4 regions of the Streptomyces sp. NPDC039430 genome follow, and region 3 is predicted to be linked to each of the others. Evidence: riboswitches for the same ligand, from Rfam matches in the RefSeq annotation. Region 3 holds a riboswitch; each other region holds the start of a gene.
What was found. A riboswitch is a leader RNA that binds a small molecule or an ion and turns the genes downstream of it on or off. The one in region 3 is predicted to bind cyclic di-AMP.

Region 1: another riboswitch for cyclic di-AMP. It lies ahead of ACZ7LS_RS29250 (transglycosylase family protein); the one in region 3 lies ahead of ACZ7LS_RS09505 (transglycosylase SLT domain-containing protein).
Region 2: another riboswitch for cyclic di-AMP. It lies ahead of ACZ7LS_RS28875 (C40 family peptidase); the one in region 3 lies ahead of ACZ7LS_RS09505 (transglycosylase SLT domain-containing protein).
Region 4: another riboswitch for cyclic di-AMP. It lies ahead of ACZ7LS_RS27930 (M23 family metallopeptidase); the one in region 3 lies ahead of ACZ7LS_RS09505 (transglycosylase SLT domain-containing protein).

Annotation. Positions count from the first base shown of each region.
Region 1 covers NZ_JBVKAK010000015.1:54,339-57,539, forward strand. Annotated here, with positions in the region: gene ACZ7LS_RS29245 (transglycosylase family protein) at 1-700, shown strand, start outside; cyclic di-AMP (ydaO/yuaA leader) riboswitch at 965-1,141, shown strand; gene ACZ7LS_RS29250 (transglycosylase family protein) at 1,151-1,861, shown strand; gene eno (phosphopyruvate hydratase) at 2,283-3,201, shown strand, end outside.
Region 2 covers NZ_JBVKAK010000014.1:121,009-124,209, reverse strand. Annotated here, with positions in the region: gene ACZ7LS_RS28885 (helix-turn-helix domain-containing protein) at 1-633, opposite strand, end outside; gene ACZ7LS_RS28880 (ATP-binding protein) at 890-1,330, shown strand; gene ACZ7LS_RS28875 (C40 family peptidase) at 1,459-1,932, opposite strand; cyclic di-AMP (ydaO/yuaA leader) riboswitch at 1,936-2,107, opposite strand; gene ACZ7LS_RS28870 (ATP-dependent Clp protease proteolytic subunit) at 2,451-3,098, opposite strand.
Region 3 covers NZ_JBVKAK010000003.1:59,131-62,331, reverse strand. Annotated here, with positions in the region: gene ACZ7LS_RS09510 (amino acid permease) at 1-1,054, shown strand, start outside; gene ACZ7LS_RS09505 (transglycosylase SLT domain-containing protein) at 1,092-1,892, opposite strand; cyclic di-AMP (ydaO/yuaA leader) riboswitch at 1,897-2,051, opposite strand; gene ACZ7LS_RS09500 (hypothetical protein) at 2,788-3,201, opposite strand, start outside.
Region 4 covers NZ_JBVKAK010000013.1:62,000-65,200, reverse strand. Annotated here, with positions in the region: gene ACZ7LS_RS27935 (M16 family metallopeptidase) at 1-1,276, shown strand, start outside; cyclic di-AMP (ydaO/yuaA leader) riboswitch at 1,465-1,630, shown strand; gene ACZ7LS_RS27930 (M23 family metallopeptidase) at 1,644-2,420, shown strand; gene ACZ7LS_RS27925 (GntR family transcriptional regulator) at 2,614-3,201, shown strand, end outside.

The sequences.
Region 1 (3,201 bases), on a different contig from region 3:
CCTCGACGCGCAGGGCCCGAAGGCATGGGCCAGCTGCGCCGCGATCTCCGGGCTGACGGCGGGCAGCGCCGCGCCGGGCGTGGACCCCGGTGCGGCGCCCGAGGCGGAACGGGAGACGGCGCCCGCGTCGTCCGGGACCCCCAAGCCCTCCGGCACGTCAGGGAAGACCGGGACGTCAGGGAAGACCGGGACGTCCGAGCCGTCCGAGCCGTCCGGATCCTCCGACGCGTCGGACAAGGCCGGGGGCTCCCCGTCGGATGCCTCCCCGGGCACGTCCTCGTCCACCCCGGACGCGACCGCCCCTGACGGCACGACGCCCGCCCCCTCCGAGTCCTCCGGCGCCTCAGGCGCCGCCCGTGACGCGGAGGCAGGGGGCAGCGCCAACGGCAAGCACCGTGGCGACGCCTCTCCGGAGGACTCCGTACCGGGCAATTCGGGTGAAGAGCGCGAATCCGGCCGTCATGCCTCGCGAGGTGACGGATCGGCACGTCACGCGGGCGGCGCGGCGGACGGAACGGACGGCGCGGACGCGGTGGATGGTCAGTACACCGTCCGCGCCGGCGACTGCCTCTGGCTCATCGCCGACGAGCGCGAGGTGCCCGGCGGATGGTCCGCGCTCTACGAGGCGAACAAGGACACCGTCGGCGCCGACCCCGACTTGATCCTTCCTGGCCAGACCCTTGATCTGGGCGTGAAGTAGAGGCAGTTAGAGACTCTATGTCCGCTTCTGTGAAAGTGAGACAAGGGTCTCTTCGCCGCAACTGGGGCCAATTGCTCAACGGGTCGCGCCGTTTCGTCTCCCACCTGCGCAAATGAGGTCGCCCCAGGGGGAGGTAAGGGCGATTTTTCCTTGATGTGCTTCTTTGAACAACGGGCAGACCTGTGATTACGGTCTGAACCGCTCGCACCGCGGGCCCCGTCGACCGTCACGCCGAATCCTGCCGTCGGTCGGGGGGAGTAACCGACGCGTCATGCGCCGTAGGCAGGAGCGGGGGACCCAAAGGTTCGCGCCGGGCTCCGGCCGTCGAGAGACGGCCGAGGACCGGCTTGGGGTGAAGCCTTGTGCGCCAGAGCACAAGGCCGGGCAACTCACTTGGCCCGAACCCGACAGCTGACCTCGTAGGCGTCGGTGAGGAGATGTTCCATGCTGCTGCGTTCCAGCAAGGCCAAGCACCGCCGCCCGTCGAAGGCCGCCCGCTACGCCACGCTCGCCGGCGTCACCGGTGCCGCCGTCGCCGCCCCGCTGCTCGGCGCGACCTCGGCCACCGCCGCGACCGCCTCCGAGTGGGACAAGGTCGCGCAGTGCGAGTCCGGGGGCAACTGGTCCATCAACACCGAGAACGGCTTCTACGGCGGCCTCCAGTTCACGCCGTCCACCTGGGCGGCCTACGGCGGTACCGCGTACGCCGCCCGCGCCGACCTGGCCAGCAAGTCCCAGCAGATAGCCGTCGCCGAGAAGGTCCTCGCCGGCCAGGGCAAGGGCGCGTGGCCGAACTGCGGCGTGGGCCTGTCCAGCGCCGCGTACGACGGTGGCTCGGCCGACCGGAGCACCCAGCAGCAGTCGCAGCCCAAGCAGCGGTCGCAGCAGCAGACCCAGCCGAAGCAGCAGTCGCAGCCGCAGCAGCGGGAGAGCGCGGAGACCACGCGCGGTGCCGCCCAGCCCGCCTCGCGCGGCGAGAGCCGTCCCACCACGATCAAGAAGGGCGACGGCGAGTACAAGGTCGAGTCCGGCGACACCCTCTCCAAGATCGCCAAGGCGGAGAAGGTCAAGGGTGGCTGGAAGAAGCTGTTCGACCTGAACAAGGACATCGTCAGCGACGCCGACGTGATCTACCCGGGCCAGCAGCTCCACCTGAGCTGACCCCACCGGGGCCTCCCACCGGGGCCTCCCCCCCCGGGGGCCCACTCGGGGATCCCGGGGTCGGCCCCCGGGATGGTCCCGGGGTCGGCCCCCGGGACCCACCAGGGAACCCGGGGATGTCCCGAGGCCGGCCCCGGGAACCAGGGAACCCGCGCCCCCGCGAAGGGCCCCTGGCCCCACCCGAGACCACCCCGGCCGGGCGCGTAATCCCCCGTACGCGCCGGGCCGGGGTTTCGGCTGTGGCCCGCCCGCGGGCGGGCCACGGCTCCCGCCGGCTCCCGCGGTGCGGGAATCGGGCCTCATTTCGTCTTAGGTTCGTCTTAGGTGGCGGGCACCGGCCGACCGATGACCCCGCGCCGGATAGTCTCGTGTCGCAAGGCCAATGAGACCCTGCACTCCAAGCGTCACATCCCAGAAGGAGATGCTCGTGCCGTCCATCGACGTCGTCGTAGCCCGGGAAATCCTCGACTCCCGAGGCAACCCCACGGTCGAGGTCGAGGTCGGCCTCGACGACGGCAGCACGGGTCGTGCTGCTGTCCCCTCCGGTGCCTCCACCGGTGCGTTCGAGGCCCTTGAGCTCCGCGACGGTGACCAGAACCGCTACCAGGGCAAGGGTGTCGAGAAGGCCGTCCTCGCCGTCATCGAGCAGATCGGCCCGGAGCTGGTCGGGTACGACGCCACCGAGCAGCGCCTGATCGACCAGGCGATGTTCGACCTGGACGCCACCCCGGACAAGTCGTCGCTCGGCGCCAACGCCATCCTCGGCGTCTCCCTCGCCGTCGCGCACGCCGCCTCCGAGGCCTCGGACCTCCCGCTCTTCCGCTACCTCGGCGGCCCGAACGCGCACCTGCTGCCCGTTCCGATGATGAACATCCTGAACGGCGGCTCGCACGCCGACTCCAATGTCGACATCCAGGAATTCATGATCGCCCCGATCGGCGCGGAGTCCTTCTCCGAGGCCCTGCGCTGGGGTGCCGAGGTCTACCACACGCTCAAGAAGGTCCTGAAGCAGAAGGGCCTCTCCACCGGCCTCGGCGACGAGGGCGGCTTCGCGCCGAACCTGGAGTCGAACCGCGCCGCGCTCGACCTCATCCTCGAAGCGATCAAGGAGGCCGGTTACGTCCCCGGCCGCGACATCGCGCTCGCGCTCGACGTCGCCGCGTCCGAGTTCTACAAGGACGGCTCGTACGAGTTCGAGGGCAAGTCCCGCTCGGCCGCCGAGCTGACCGAGTACTACGAGGAGCTCGTCGCCGCGTACCCGCTCGTCTCCATCGAGGACCCGCTCTTCGAGGACGACTGGGCCGGCTGGAAGGTCCTCACGGACAAGCTCGGCTCCAAGG
Region 2 (3,201 bases), on a different contig from region 3:
CGTGAACGGCAGCACCTGAAGACAGACATGCGGAAGACGGGCCAGCTCCGAGAGCCGCAGCAGCTGCTCCCGCATCACACCGGGCCCGCCCACCTGACGGCGCAGAACGGCCTCGTCCAGTACGGCGTGCAGCTCCAGGGGTATGCCGGTGCGCAGCACCTCCTGGCGGGCGAGCCGCACTTCGACCAGGGAGTCGACCGTCGTGGCGGGCAGTCCGCCGAGCGCCGCGCGGGTCACGGCACGGGCGTACGCGGGGGTCTGGAGCAGCCCGGGGACCACGGAAGTCTCCAGCGTGCGCGCGGTACGGGCCTGGGACTCCAGGCTGATGAAGTCCCGGTACTGTGGCGGGATCACGCCGCCGTACGCCATCCACCACCCCTGGCCGCTGCTGGTGGTCCCCGCCAAGGCGCCCAGCAGCAGCCGTTGTTGTGCGTCGGTGACACCGAACGCGTCGAGCAGTCCGGCCAGATCCTCGTCCTTCACCCCGCTCACTCCCGTCTCCAGCCGGCTGACCTTCGACTGATGCCAGCCGAGCAGCCGCGCGGTCTGGCCGCTTGTCAGTCCCGCGCTCTGCCGCAGCTTGCGCAATTCCTCGCCGAGCCTGCGCCGGCGCACCGCTGGAATATGCCGCATGAATGATTGCCTCCCCGCCCTGTGTTCGTCGCGCCCTCGGGCGCCGCGGCGGAGAAGATATCTTTTCGGCGCCCAAATACGGTCTCGCGTTGCAGAGTTCACCGCTTTGAGCGACAGATATATGCAGATCTCGGTGGATCGGCCCTGGGAACGGCACGATCAGTGGGAGGCTGGCGCGAAGCACGGTCCGAGGCCGTCCGCGCAGTCATTCGCTCTGTGCCGGAGCCAGGCCCGGCGGGAAAGGGACGGCGTCGCCATGGCAGACCACCAGGAAGCATCCATCACCCTGCCGAGCGATCCCGCCTCGGTCACCGCGGCGCGAAGATACGTCGTGGACCTGCTGGCCGAGTGGGGGCTGCCGGCGCGGGAGGACATGGCCGAGACGGTCCGGCTGATCGTCTCGGAACTGGCCACCAACGCGGTGCAGCACACCTTCGGCCAGTCACCCACGTTCACCGTGGAGGTCCGGCTCGAACGTGACGAGCAGCTGCGCGTCGGGGTCACCGACAGCCATCCGCGCTGGCCGCAACGGCTGCCCGCGGCCGTTCAGCAGGACAACGGCCGCGGCATGGTGATCGTCCGCTCGCTCACGGTCGAGCAGGGGGGACAGCTCTCCGTCACCCCGACCGCCGAGGGCGGCAAGACGGTCTGGATCGTCCTGCCGTGGACGGTCCCGGTGGCGGCTGACGTGAGCTGAGACCGGCCGGCCGGGGACCGGATCCCGGGCCGTCCCCGCCCGGGGCGGGGACGGCCCCCTCCGGCATGTCGCCGGCGTCGCCGCGTCAGGGGGCTGTGGTGGCGCGAGGGCCGGTGCCGCGGCCGGGGTCAGTTCACCCGGCCGTACAGGACGCTCCGCGACCAGATCCGCTCCAGCCGCACCAGCGCCCCGGTCTTGGGCGAGTGCCAGATCCTCCCCCGGCCGGCATAGATCCCGACGTGGTAGACGCTGTTGCCCCAGTGGAAGAACACCAGGTCGCCCTTGCGCCGTTCGGAGGGGGAGATATGGCGGGACGAGTTGTACTGCTGCTGGGCCGTACGGGGGAGCTGCTTGCCGGCCTTCTTGAACGAGTAGAGCGTCAGCCCGGAGCAGTCGAAGCGATGGGGCCCCGTGGCACCCCACCGGTACGGAGAGCCCTTCTTCGAGGCGGCGATCTTGAGGGCGTTGACCGCGCGCGTGGCGGCCTCGGCCTCGGACGTGGCGCCGGGCACGAGCATCGTGCCGCCGAGCGCGGCGAGTGTGAGGACCGAAACCGCACCGGTCCTGGAGAGCAGAGACGGGACATTCGTCTGCGCGGTCATGCGCAACCCTTCGTCAGCCGCCTGTGAAGGATGACCTGTCGGGTTCGGGCTGGCGAAGTTGCCCGGCCGCTCTCACGACTTCACCCCGAGGGACGACCACACCGGGCGTCGTCCCGTTCTGCCTGGGTCCTCCACTCCTGCCGATCCACTCCTGTCGACCAGGCATCCGGTTGCGGCGGCAGGACTCGGCGTCCGCCCGGACCGCCCCGCCGCGGTGGCGGGGGCTTGTCGTCCCACGGATCTTGACGCAGGAACAGGTGGATATCCGAGACGAAACGACGATATGTGAAGTTCATCACGGATGACCCAAAAGGGTGGCGAAGGGGTGTGTCACGCCGACGGCATGAGCCCCGATGAGGGCCGTACCTGCAAGGGAGTTCGCGGCGCCTGGCTCATCCGGTCGCTTCGCGCAACTTGGGACCCCGCACGCGTCCGGACAGTTCATACGCCGAACGTGCGAGTCGTTCCCGTATGGACGCCGCCCATCTGGGAACGACTCGCCGTGCCGGCACCGGCGTTCACCGCCCGCCGAAGGGATCGCGCGGCGTGTCGAGGGACGTCCTGCGGTTCCTGACGACGTGATCGAGCAGTCCGTACGCCTGGGCGGCCGGCGCGTCGAAGAACGTGTCGCGCTCGATGTCCTCGGTGATCCGCTCGGTGCTCTGCCCGGTGTGACGCACCAGCATGGACGTGAGCAGCGACCGCAGTCGGAGCATCTCCCGCGCGTGGATCTCCAGGTCGGACGGCCGGCCCTGGACCGGCTCCTCGATGCCGGGCTGCCGGAGGACGAGCCGCGCGCCGGGCAGCGCCAGCCGCTTGCCCGGCGCGCCCGCGGCCAGCAGTACGGCAGCGGTCGAGACCGCCTGTCCGAGGCAGACGGTCTCCACGTCGCAGGTGACGATCCGCATCGTGTCGTAGATCGCGGACATGGCGCTGATCGACCCGCCGGGCGAGTTGATGTAGAGCGAGATGTCCCGTTCGGGCGCGGCGTATTCGAGGTGGATGAGCTGCGCGATCACATCGTTGGCCGCGGTGTCGTCGACCGGCGTGCCGAGGAGGATGATCCGCTCTTCGAGGAGCTTGGAGTAAGGGTCGAGGGTGCGGGTCCCGTTGGATGTCCGCTCGGTGAACTCGGGCAGGACGTGGCGGGCTGACGGACGGTTCATGGCGTGCCTCTCCTCGTACGCGCGTCTCGCGGTTCTCGCGGGCTCCGTAGAAAATGTACAGGACGTACAGAACGTGAGGTGCGGGATCTGCCGGGAGATCCGG
Region 3 (3,201 bases):
GGTGCTGGTCTTCATGGTGTTCTTCACCGGCACGAACCTCGCCGCCGTGAAGAACTTCGGCGAGTTCGAGTTCTGGTTCGCCGCCCTGAAGGTGTTCGCGATCGTCGCGTTCCTGGTGCTCGGACTGCTGGCGGTCTTCGGCCTGCTGCCCGACACCGACCCCGTCGGCTTCACCCACCTCGCGGGACAGGACGGCTTCCTGCCCGGCGGCTGGCAGGGCGTCATCTCCGGTGTGCTCGCCGTCGTCTTCGCCTTCGGCGGCCTGGAGGTGGTCACGATCGCGGCGGCGGAGTCCGACGACCCGGTGCGCTCGGTGTCCCGGGCGGTGCGCAGCGCGGTGTTCCGGATCCTGTTCTTCTACGTCGGTTCGATGCTGGTCATCGTGACGGTGCTGCCCTGGACGGCGCAGCGGGCCGGGCTGAGTCCGTATGTCACCGTCCTCGACGCCATCGGCATCCCGTCCGCCGCGCAGATCATGAACATCGTGGTGTTCGTGGCCCTGCTGTCGGCGCTCAACGCCAACCTCTACGGATCGTCCCGGATGGTCTTCTCGCTGGCCGAACGGGGCGAGGCGCCGCGGTCCCTGCTGACGGTGAGCGGCGGCGGTGTGCCCCGGCGGGCGGTCCTCGCGTCCGTGGCGTTCGGCTTCGTGTCGGTGCTGCTCAATCTCCGCTGGCCCGACTCGGTCTTCCTGTACATGCTCAACGCGGTCGGCGCGGTGCTCCTCTTCGTCTGGGCCTTGATCGCCGTGTCGCAGCTGCGGCTGCGGCGCCGTATCGAGCGGGAGGCACCGGAGCGGCTGGTGCTGAGGATGTGGCTCTTCCCGGGGCTGACATGGGCCACGCTCGCCGCGATGGCGGTCGTCTTCGGTCTGATGCTGACGAATGACGCGGCGCGCCCGCAGCTGCTGTGGTCCCTGGGCGCGGCGGCGCTGGTGCTGGCGGCGGCTGGGGTACGGGAGCTGCGCGCGCGGCGCGCCTGGCCGGGGAGCGGCGGGGACACGGGACACGGGACGGGGACACGCGCGAACGCCGGCAGGCCGGACAGGCCCTGAGGGCTGTCCGGCCTGCCGCGACGGGCGTGAGGGCCTGTCAGTAGGGGCCGTTCACGTTGTCGATCGAGCCGTAGCGGTCGGCCGCGTAGTTGCTCGCGGCGGTGATGTTGGCGACCGGGTCGTAGCTGTCCGTCGACGTACCGGGCACGTGGTAGGCCTGGAACGTCGGGTCGATGACCTGCAGGAGGCCCTTGGACGGGGTGCCGGCGGCGGCGTTCGAGTCCCAGTTGTTGATGGCGGACGGGTTGCCCGAGGACTCGCGCATGATGTTGCGGTAGATGCCGTCGTAGGAGCCGGGGATGCCGTGCTGCGCCATGACGTCCAGCGACTCCCGGATCCAGCCGTCCAGGTCGTCGGTGTACGTCGTCGCGGCCGTCTGGGTGGCGGCGCCCGTATCGGCTGCGGCGCTCGCGTCGGTGGTGGCGCTCTCGTCGGCCGTTGAGTCGGCGGTGGAGTCGGCAGGGGCCTCCGACGCGGAGTCCGCCGCGAGCGTCAGCGTGAGACCGGGGTGGATCAGCGACGGGTTGCCGCCGATGACGTCACGGTTGTCCTCATAGAGCTTCTGCCAGCCGCCGCTGATCGAGTACGTGTCCGCGATCCTGGACAGCGAGTCCCCCCAGACCACGGAGTAGGTCGCCGGGACGTCCGTCTGAACGGCGGCGGCCGGAGCCATGGACACCTTGGCGTCGGCGGTGGCGGCGGTGTGCGCCGGGGCCGCTTCCGCGGTGGTCGCGGCCAGCAGGGGGAAGGCGAGTACGGCACCGCCCGTGCCCGCGGTGACGAGGCCTCTGGCGACGGGGTTGTTCTTGGGACGACGGTGCTTAGCCTTTGAGGCCATGACGAATTCCTCTCCTCCGCCTGCGAGGTGAGCTGTCGGGTTCGAGCTGGAGATGCCCGGCCGCACTGTGAATGCGGCTTCACCCCAAGCCGGCCCGTAGTACGGATCGGCGACTTACCTGGGTCCCCCGCTCCTGCCGTACGTGGGTGGGTGTGGGTTTCCGGACGGCGGCAGGATTCGGCGTTCCATCCGGAGTGACGAGAACGTAAGCGAGGACGCCCGGACGAAACAAGCCCTGAATTCACAACGGAATCCAATTCACGATTCCAACCCGGAAAGATCTCGTTACCCACCCGATACCGGGGCTCTCAACTCGCCTTCTCCGTGGACGAAATGAACGAGGAGGCGGCGCTCGCAACCCGGCACTTACGTGACACACATCACGCCCATGACGGAAATGTCCAGCTCACGGGGGTTCCAAGGGAGTGGAAAGTCACATGAACGCTACATAAATGGACTTCGGGGAGAACGGAGATAAATCGCCCATAAAGGAGCGATCCGGCCTGGTCGGTCCGGCCTCGACAGTCCCACCCATGACTGGAAATTCGGGCGTCCCACCGGGCGCCGAATCGCGCTTGATCACGTAATTCGGAAGCCGCCGGGGACGGCCCCTCGCGGACCCCGGCGGACCCCGGCGGATCCCGGGCGAGCCGCTTCTCACGGCAATTGCACCGCTCAACGCCATTGAATTGGCGGAGCCGTGCGCGTTTCTGACCTTCTGTCGTTTCCGAACACGGTCGTGCCACGCGTCAGTTCCGTGGCAGCCTTTCACCGAAGAGTGGATCGAAATCGGCGACCACCCTTCAGCAAAAGGCAGTTCGCGGCCGAAGGGGGAGCGTGGCCGGTCCCACGCTCCCCCTTCGGCCGCCTGCGCGCACCGCGCGCGCGTCCGGCGCTATATGCCCAACTCGGCGAGCCGGCGCGCCGGTTCGTTGCGCCGCCAGGCGATGACCAGGAAGGCGATCAGCCCGAGGACGGGCAGGGCGCAGACGCTCCAGCTCAGCGACAGGGGCGGGCCCGGCTGGTCGAGGACGGTCAGGTGCTTGAGGGTCCCCGTGCCATGACCCTCGGGGCCGTCGATGGCGAAGGTGAGCGCCACGTCGCCCGGGTCGGGGAAGGACTTGATGTCCAGACCCCAGACATCGAGTTTGCGGGGGTGGCGTGCCAGCGGCGTGACGCGGTCATCGGAGTCGAGGCCGGTGGCGTCACGGGTGAGCGTGCCGGATTTGCCCGCTATCCCCCCTTCGGGGGCGAAGGTGAAGTCCAGCGACTGCATGGCACGCAGCGGCCAGGTGGAGAACCCGACGGT
Region 4 (3,201 bases), on a different contig from region 3:
TCCCGGCCAGCAGGTGGTGGCGGTCGAGATCAATCTCGACGCCCCGCTGGACGCCGAGCCCGAGGGGCTCGACGGCATCGCCACCATCATGGCGCGGGCCTTCTCCGAGGGCACCGACAAGCGCAGCGCCGAGGAGTTCGCCGCCGAGCTGGAGCGCTGCGGCGCCACGCTCGACGCGCACGCCGACCACCCGGGCGTCCGGATCTCCCTGGAGGTCCCCGTCTCCAGGCTGCCCAAGGCGCTCGGTCTGCTCGCCGAGGCGCTGCGGGCCCCCGCCTTCGCGGACAGCGAGGTCGAGCGGCTCGTACGCAACCGTCTCGACGAGATCCCGCACGAGACCGCCAACCCGGGCCGCCGCGCCGCCAAGCAGCTGTCCAAGGAGCTGTTCCCGGCCTCCTCGCGCATGTCACGGCCGCGCCAGGGCACCGAGGAGACGGTGGAGCGCATCGACGCCGCGGGCGTGCGCGCCTTCTACGAGGCGCATGTGCGCCCCGCCACGGCCACCGCTGTGATCGTCGGTGATCTCACCGGCGTCGATCTCGACAAGATCCTCGCCGACACCCTCGGCACCTGGACCGGCGACACCGTCGCCCCCCGTCCCATGCCGCCCGTGACCGCCGACGACACGGGCCGTGTGGTGATCGTGGACCGCCCCGGCGCCGTCCAGACCCAGCTGCTGATCGGCCGCATCGGCGCCGACCGGCACGACCGGGTCTGGCCCGCCCAGGTCCTCGGCACGTACTGCCTGGGCGGCACGCTCACCTCCCGGCTCGACCGGGTGCTGCGCGAGGAGAAGGGCTACACCTACGGCGTACGGGCCTTCGGCCAGGTGCTGCGCTCCTCGGCGCCCGACGCGCCGGGCGGTGCGGCCGGCGCGGCGATGCTCGCCATCAGCGGCTCCGTGGACACCGCGTCCACCGGCCCGGCGCTGGACGACCTCTGGAAGGTGCTGCGCACCCTCGCGGCCGAGGGGCTGACCGACGCCGAGCGCGATGTGGCCGTCCAGAACCTGGTGGGGGTGGCCCCGCTGAAGTACGAGACGGCGGCCTCCGTCGCGAGCACGCTGGCCGACCAGGTCGAGCAGTACCTGCCGGACGACTTCCAGGCGCAGCTGTACGCGCGGCTGGCCGAGACCGGCACCGTCGAGGCGACGGCCGCGGCCGTCAACGCCTTCCCGGTGGACCGGCTCGTCACCGTGCTCGTCGGTGACGCCGCGCAGATCAAGGAGCCGGTCACGGCTCTCGGGATCGGCGAAGTGACGGTCGTCACGGGCTGATCCGGCCTCTTCGTGGAACCCCGGTGGCTTCGGCCGCCGGGGTTTCCCTTTATGTCCCTCTTTGAGGGGGAGGGTGGTTGTCTGCCCTGTGGTGTGCGCTACAAAGGGGCCTGTCTGTTTGGTGATTGAAAGACCACCCGCTTAACGTCGGTCCGGCTGTCCGCCAGTTGCGCCGCGTCCGCGGCACCGGACAGTCATCGCCGAGTCCCCGTCAGGCGCGAGCCTGGGGAGCCGGGGACCCACGAAGTCCCTGGGGTGAATCGGGTGTCGCCGCCGTGAGTGGCAGGCACGCCCGTAGGAGACCTTCCTGCTCCGAACCCGTCAGCTAACCCGGTAGGCGAGAAGGAAGGAAAGGACCAGCCACCCCATGGCGTTCACCCGTGCCACCGGGAAGCATCGTGCCCGCAGCCGTATGAGCCGCAGGAGCGCGGGCGTCGCGGGTGCCGCGACCCTCGCCGCCACCGGCGTCATCAGCACCCTCGCCGCTTCCCCGGCGCTCGCCGCCGACACCGGCGTGGCCGCCGCCCGGCCGACCGGTCTTGCCCAGGCCCTGGTCATCAACGACTCCCTCGCCGGCACCATCGACGCCCAGGCCGACGCGCAGCGCCGGGCCGCCGCCGAGGTCAGGGCGAGGGCCGCGGCGAAGGCGGAGGCGGCGCGCAAGGCGGAGGCCCGCGCCCAGGAGCTCCGCGCGGAGAAGGAGCGCGCGGCGCGGGCCGCCGAGCGCGAACGCCTCAACGCCTTCCAGCTCCCCATCGCCGGCTCGTACGTCACCACCGGTTACCGGGCGGGCGGCTCGCTCTGGTCCTCCGGCAGCCACTCGGGCGTCGACTTCCGCGCCGCCTCCGGCACGTCCGTCGTGGCCGTGGGCGCGGGCACCGTGGTCGAGGCGGGCTGGGGCGGCTCGTACGGCAACAACATCGTGCTGCGGATGAGCGACGGCACGTACACCCAGTACGGCCATCTCTCCTCGATCGGCGTCGCCGTCGGCCAGAGCGTCACCCCGGGGCAGCGGATCGGCGTCTCGGGCGCGACCGGCAACGTCACCGGGCCGCACCTCCACTTCGAGGCCAGGACGGGCCCCGACTACGGCTCGGACATCGACCCCGTCGCGTATCTGCGCGCGCACGGCGTGAACGTCTGACCACTCCGCCCCCCCGAAGGCCCCGGCGCAGCGCCGGGGCCTTCGGCGTCGCGTCCGCGCCCGCCGCGGTCCGCTGGCCAAAAGATATCCATGGATTCCGGGCACCCATCGGAAATTCGCGATGATTGCAATAGAGTCACGGAACAGGCGTCGATCGGCAGCGTTTCGCGCGGATTAAGGCGGAGGTTCGGACATGCGCATTCCCGCGCACTCGGTATGCACGGCTATTCGCGACGACATCATCTCCGGCGTATTCGAACGCGGCAGCCGGCTCACGGAGGAGCACCTGGCACGGCGCTACGGCGTCTCCCGCGTCCCGGTGCGCGAAGCCCTGCGCACGCTGGAGTCGGAGGGCTTCGTGACCACCCGCCGCCATGTCGGCGCCTGTGTGGCCGAGCCCACGGAGCAGGAGGCGGCCGACCTGCTCGACGTGCGGCTGCTGCTGGAGCCGCTGGGCGCCGCGCGCGCCGCCCAGCGCCGTACGGAAGCCCATCTCAAGGTCCTGCGCGGCCTGGTCAGACTGGGGCAGGAGCGGGCCCGCAGAGGCCAGGGCGAGGATCTGCGCTCACTGGGCGCCTGGTTCCACGAGACGCTCACGCAGGCGTCGGGAAGCCCGGCGCTCACCGCCCCGCTCACCCAGCTCCGGCACAAGATCGCCTGGATGTACGTGGTCGACCAGCCCGCCAGCCCCCTGGAGTCCTGGGCGGAGCACGGCGCGATCGTGGACGCCGTGGCGCGTGGCGACGCGGAGCGGGCGCGGACGCTGACGGCGCTGCACGCG